2 regions of the Virgibacillus dokdonensis genome follow, and region 2 is predicted to be linked to the other one. Evidence: predicted binding sites of a transcription regulator. Region 2 holds the regulator's gene; the other holds the start of a gene.
What was found. Region 2 encodes CtsR, which represses protease genes until heat stress. Its sites were predicted from a motif close to ATGGTCAATAAAGGTCAAACA; they were not measured.
Positions count from the first base shown of each region.

Region 1 (3,439 bases), 3.4 Mb from region 2:
TGACCATCCTCCATGATTTGTAAGAACATATTTTGTACATCTGGGTGCGCTTTTTCAATCTCATCTAATAAAACGATGGAATACGGATTACGACGCACTTTTTCAGTTAATTGTCCGGCTTCTTCATGTCCTACATAACCAGGAGGTGAACCAATAATTTTAGATACAGCATGTTTCTCCATGTATTCACTCATGTCAAGTCGAATAAGCGCATCTCTTGTACCAAACAATTCTTCAGCTAGCACTTTTGTTAATTCTGTTTTACCTACTCCAGTTGGTCCAACAAATAGGAACGAACCGATTGGGCGTTCTTTTGCTTTTAAACCAGCTCTACTACGACGAATTGCTTTAGCTACTTTATTAACTGCTTCTTGTTGTCCAATAACTTTTTCGCCTAGATGTTTAGCAAGATTTTTCATCTTTTCTTGTTCATCTGCTTGTAGTTTCGTTACTGGAATACCCGTTTTTTCTTCGACAATTAACTCAATGTCAGACACATCTACATCTATATCTTGCTCTTCACCTTTTGCTTTTTCCAACTGTTTTTGTAACTGAATTTCTTGATAACGTAAGTGTGCTGCTCGTTCATAATCTTCACGCTCAGCCGCAGCTTCTTTTTCTTTTTTTACTTCTTCTAAACGATGATAAATAGACTCAGAATCTTTAGATGAATTATTTAAATTTAGTCTAGAACCAACTTCATCCATTAAATCAATTGCTTTATCTGGTAAGTAGCGATCTTGGATATAGCGTTTAGACAAGTTTACACAAGCTACTATAACTTCATCAGAATAGCGTACCTCATGAAATTTTTCGTAACGATCTTTAATACCCTTTAATATTTGCACCGCTTCTTCCGGAGTTGGTTCTTCAACGATAATTGGTTGTAAACGACGTTCTAATGCTGCATCTTTTTCAATTTGACGATATTCTTTTAGTGTCGTTGCTCCAACTAGTTGAATCTCTCCTCTAGCAAGCGCTGGTTTTAAAATGTTGCCAGCATCCATTTGTGAGCTTTCTGCTGTTCCTGCACCAACTAGTAAATGAATTTCATCAACAAATAGAATCACATCTTGACGTTGTTGCAGCTCCTGAATTAATTGTTTCATTCGCTCCTCAAATTGTCCTCGTACACCAGTATTGGCAACAAGTGATGCTACATCAAGCAAATAAATCTCTTTATTCAATAATTTGGTTGGGACGTCACCTTCTACTATCTTTGAAGCTAAACCTTCTGCAATAGCTGTTTTACCCACGCCTGGTTCACCAATTAAAACAGGGTTGTTTTTATTTCTACGATTCAATGTTTCAATAACCCGTTTCACTTCATTATCTCGTCCGATTACTGGGTCAATCTTTCCACCCCTTGCTTCATCTGTTAGATTTTTACCTAACTGATCAAGTAGACCATTTCCTTGATTTCCTGTCTGTTGTCTTGTGCGTGTTCCCATTTTCGGTGAGCCATTTCCCGATTCTGCAAATGACCCATAAGCATTGCTAAACGGGGATTGAGAAAAAAAGTTATTATTACCATCCATCATTTGGCCTTGCATTTTACGGAAGCATTCATTGCATAAATGCATTTGCATATGTTGATCGTTTAATTGCATTGCTACATTAACTGTTGCTTCATTTTGTTTACAATTTTGACATAACATATGGAACTCCTCCTTTTAAAGTTTATCTATATACTCATCAATGTTTGACTTTGACTATCTTTGACCTTTCAATTAATATTATACTCTGACCTTCTTTGACTTTCAAGGGATTTGTATTATTTTTTTATTTTTTCTATAATACGAAGTTTTAAGCTTGTTTTTAATGGTTTTCGTATGACTTTGACTTTATTTGACCTTTTGACTATTATTATACTTTGACTTTGTTTGACTTTCAAGGTCTTTGCTCACGTATCATAACATCCACAAGATGTATGAATCCTCTATTAGAAAACTTGGCTATCATTCATTCTCTATGCAGATAAAACGCCGTCAGTTTGGTTTATACTATAAACTTATACTTTTCTATAGTCCAGAACAAAGGCGCAAGCCCCATTAGCAATAGCGAGTGGAGCGAATCAACTGAAGTTTTAGGAATTATGCCACTAAAACAGGGGTATGCCGACGTTGGGCGGCATACCCCTGTTTAGTCGACCTTCCTATTTAGCACGAACTGATGATGACTTATCTTAGGGCGATTCGTGAAGTCGCCTAGTTGCTGGGCGCTGGAGCCGAACGTGGCTATTCCGTTAAATCGGTATTTAAAGCAACAAATTTTATACTTTCTTATTACAAGAAAAAGAGGAGAATCATTTATTTGATCTCCTCACATTGATAGCTCTATTTATTTACCATCTTTTCTTTATTACGTAATTCTACTCTCCTCGTCTTACCAGATGTTGTTTTTGGTAAATCATCCATAAATTCAACTTTTCTTGGATACTTATAGGGCCCCGTTATCGTTTTTACATGATTTTGTAATTCTTCTATTAGCTGATCACTCGGTTGGAATCCTTCCCGAAGAACAATAAATGCTTTTACTACATTTCCTCTTATTTCATCAGGGCTTGCAACGACTGCACAGTCTTGTACGGCTGCATGCCTTATAAGCGCATCTTCCACTTCAAAAGGACCAATCGTATAGCCAGAGCTAATAATAATATCATCACTTCTTCCTTCAAACCAGAAAAAGCCATCCTCGTCCTTATAGGCACGATCCCCCGTTATATAATACAAACCTCGTTTAGCCATACTGGTACGCTCTGTATCCTTATAATATTCAGAAAATAAAGCTGGGCTATCTAATCTCACTGCAATATCTCCGACTTCATTTGGACCTAGTGGATCACCATTTTCATCAATTACCTCTACATTATTACCTGGAGTAGGCTTTCCCATTGATCCCGGCCTCACCTGCATATCCTTTGTAAACCCGAGCAATAATGTGTTCTCCGTTTGTCCATATCCATCTCGTACAGTAATATTAAAATGATGCCTAAATATGTCTATTACTTCAACGTTTAGTGGCTCCCCTGCTGATACAGCGCTATGTAGGGACATTAGATTATAGTGTGGAAGGCTATCGACTTTCGCCATCATACGATATTCTGTCGGCGTGCTGCATATTATGTTTATTTGATAATCATCTATTAATTGTAAATGTTTTTCAGCGTTAAATTTTCCGGTGTAAAAAAAACCTGTTGCACCTGTTCCAAGAACGGATAAAAACGGGCTCCACACCCATTTTTGCCAACCAGGCCCTGCTGTCGCCCATACACGATCTCCATCTTGGATAGCAAGCCAATTATATGCAGCTGCATTTAAGTGAGCGTACCCCCAAGCATGGCTATGGACAACCCCTTTTGGATTCCCAGTTGTACCTGATGTGTATGGTAAAAAAGCGGTATCTTCTCTATTCGTATCAACAATTTCTAATTGCTCAC
Region 1 covers NZ_LT745763.1:818,765-822,203, reverse strand. The annotation lists gene B2C77_RS05540 (ATP-dependent Clp protease ATP-binding subunit) at 1-1,658, opposite strand, end outside; gene mbcS (acyl-CoA synthetase MbcS) at 2,337-3,439, opposite strand, start outside.
Region 1: a site for CtsR is predicted at 1,836-1,856, ahead of B2C77_RS05540 (ATP-dependent Clp protease ATP-binding subunit). Genes of this name have one in related genera too.

Region 2 (3,439 bases):
TATTTATTAACAATTGGGGGATTTAGTATGAAAGAAATAATCAATGAACTATTGGGGGATCATTTTTATGTTATTTTAACTCGTTTACTTATCGCATTATGCCTTTCTGGATTAATCGGGTTTGAAAGGGAGTTAAAAAATCATTCAGCTGGATTTCGCACCCATATTTTAGTAGGCGTTGGCTCTTGTCTAATGATGCTACTTTCTTTATTTGGATTTGAATTTTTTCTAGAGCATTACGAGAATATCCGTTTTGACCCTGCAAGAATACCTTCGTATGTGATAAGTGGAATTGGGTTTTTAGGTGCTGGTACCATCATTGTATATGGTGGCACGATAAGAGGTTTAACGACAGCTGCATCTATTTGGACAGTTGCAGGGTTAGGTCTGGTAGTAGGTGTTGGTATGTATGGGGCAGCAGTAGTAACAACTGCAATAATATTACTCAGCCTTATATTCCTTAATAATTTTGAACGCCTATTTAAAAAAGGAAAAGTTTCCCACGTTATTCAAATCGTTACACTCCCAGACTTGCCCGTAAATGAGGTGGTTGCAGTGTTTGACAACCATTACGTTTCTATTAAAAAAGTAGAAATATCAAAATCAGATAATAATTACCGTAATATTTTTATTAATACAGAAGGAATAACGAATGCAGAACGTCTAACTTTATTTGATGAAATTTCTCGTATTAACCATGTTAGAAATGTTACTGAATTAAAATAAAAAGCATATAGTTATAAGGATGTATTTAAAAGTGTTCGTATAAGATGGGAACTCCAGATAGTGGAATACTCATCTTTTTTTACGTTGTAGCAAAGTGTGAATTTTATTCTTAAAATTTTGACGATAAGCCAAGTTGTTGAAATATCGGCGGAAGGTTAGGAACAGGTCAAACTGTTGTTTAAGAAAGGTTAGATAGAGAAAAACAAACAGGGGAATTCCTAATAACGAGGTATAAAAATGGGCGATACTCGTTCGAATGAATTACGTCCGTTTCTTTTATATAAAAAAGGCGTACCTTTCAAAATTCTAAAATGTTTGGCAAAATCTTTTTTACACTATAGGAATGTGTCGGATTTTTTAATATATTATAAGCAAAAATACGGTTTCCGCCATAAGACTTGACGATAAGTCAAGTTTTCTATGGTAATACGGTTTGTCGTAATAAAAAGACTTTTGTCGTGAAATTCCCATTCATAGAAGGTTTTTTTATTATGTGTTTTTTATGAGTTATTTTTGTCTACAATAAACATAGTATTGTATTTGCATCTTCTTTAAATTCCCGTATAATAAAAGTATAGTCAAAGATAGTCAAAGTCAAAACCGTTACTCTATACAAAAGGGGGTGGGCATATGGGTAATATATCAGATATAATTGAAAGTTATTTGAAGCAAATCCTTCAATCAAAAGGGAAGAATGTAATTGAAATTAAACGAAGTGAGATAGCTGACCAATTTCAATGTGTCCCCTCACAAATTAATTATGTAATTAATACACGCTTTACTGCTGAAAAAGGTTATATTGTGGAAAGTAAGCGTGGTGGCGGTGGTTTTATTCGAATTATGCGGGTTATTCACCAAGAAGAGTCCAAGTTGATTGATGAAATTATTGAAATGATTAATCCATCTGTATCTCAGCAAAAAGCAGTCGGTATATTAGAAAGGTTACTTGAAGAAGAGTTAATTACGGAACGCGAGGCTAAGATTATGTTAAGCGCTATTGAAAGAACGACGCTTCCATTCCAATTGCCTTTACGAGATGAAATTCGTGCACGCGTATTAACATCCATGCTTACAACGCTTAAGTATTTAAATAAATAAAGGGGAGTGTGAACATGCAATGCCAAGAATGTCACAAACGTCCTGCAACCCTTCATTTCACACAAGTGATTCAAGGGCAAAAAATGGAGGTTCATGTTTGTAATGTTTGTGCGAAGGATAAAGGGTATATGAACTATTCAGAAGATGGATATTCGCTACATCATTTACTTTCTGGGTTATTTAATTTTGACACCTCCAGCTTGTCAAATCCACACACGGAAAGTTATCATCAGACAAAGGACTTACAATGTCCAAAATGCGAAATGACTTTTTCTCAATTTAAGCAAGTAGGAAAATTTGGCTGTGCTGTTTGTTATGAAACTTTTAACGATCGTTTAGACTCGATATTTCGAAGAGTCCATGCGGGGAATGTAAAGCATAATGGGAAAATCCCTAAACGACAAGGTGGAGATTTGCATAAGAAAAAACAGCTAGAAGATTTAAAACTGCATTTGAAAAAGTTAATTGAGAATGAAGAATTTGAAGAAGCAGCAAAAGTAAGAGATCAAATTAAAGCTTTAAATCAAGATGACGGTCAGGCAGAGGCAGGTGATCAATCATGACATTGCAGCAATTTATGAATGAAGCGATTAGCCCGTGGATGCGGAAAGATGGTCCAGATAGCGATATTGTTTTAAGTAGCCGTATTCGCCTTGCTCGAAATTTTGCTAATATACCTTATCCAATAGCTGCTGATCCAAAAGAGTTAGAGGAAATAAGGAGTTTTTTTCAAGAAAAGTATGAAGGACAAACTTATGGAGTGTATAAAGATTTAGCATTTGTATCCATTCGTGATCTATCCGCTATTGAAAAACGTGTATTAGTCGAAAAACATTTGATTAGTCCGTTGTTAGCAAAGCAATCTGAAGCTGCATCTGTGCTTATTTCTGAAAATGAGCAAGTATCTCTTATGATCAATGAAGAAGACCATATTCGCTTGCAACTTTATTTCCCAGGTTTTCAAATAGCAGAGGCCCTGCAACAAGCATTCGAATTTGATGATTGGCTAGAAGAAAAAATCAATTATGCTTTTGATGAAAAACGAGGTTACTTGACAAGTTGTCCGACGAATGTAGGAACTGGAATGCGTGCTTCTGTTATGATGCATTTGCCCGCGTTAGTTTTAACAAAACAAATCAATCGCATGATACCAGCAATTAACCAGTTAGGTCTCGTTGTACGAGGTATTTATGGCGAAGGTAGTGAAGCGCAAGGAAACATTTTTCAAATATCTAATCAGATTACGCTTGGAAAATCAGAAGAGGATATCGTTGCTGATTTGCAAAGTGTTGTGAAGCAATTAATTGAACAGGAACGTTATGCGAGACATCGGATAATGGAGCAATCGAAAGAGAAGTTGGAAGATCGAATTTTTCGTTCTTATGGTGTATTGGCATATGCAAGAATTTTAGAATCAAAAGAGGCTGCAACATGCTTATCCAATGTAAGGTTAGGTATTGATGTAGGTTTATTGAAAAATGTATCAAGAAATATTTTAAATGAACTAATGATTTTGACTCAACCAGGATTTTTACAGCACTATGCCAAAAAAACATTAGCAGCAAGTGAACGTGACCAATTGCGAGCTTCTCTTATTCGTCAGCGGTTGCAATTA
Region 2 covers NZ_LT745763.1:4,189,287-4,192,725, reverse strand. The annotation lists gene B2C77_RS21205 (MgtC/SapB family protein) at 28-726, shown strand; gene B2C77_RS21200 (CtsR family transcriptional regulator) at 1,357-1,824, shown strand; gene mcsA (protein-arginine kinase activator protein McsA) at 1,839-2,387, shown strand; gene mcsB (protein-arginine kinase McsB) at 2,384-3,439, shown strand, end outside.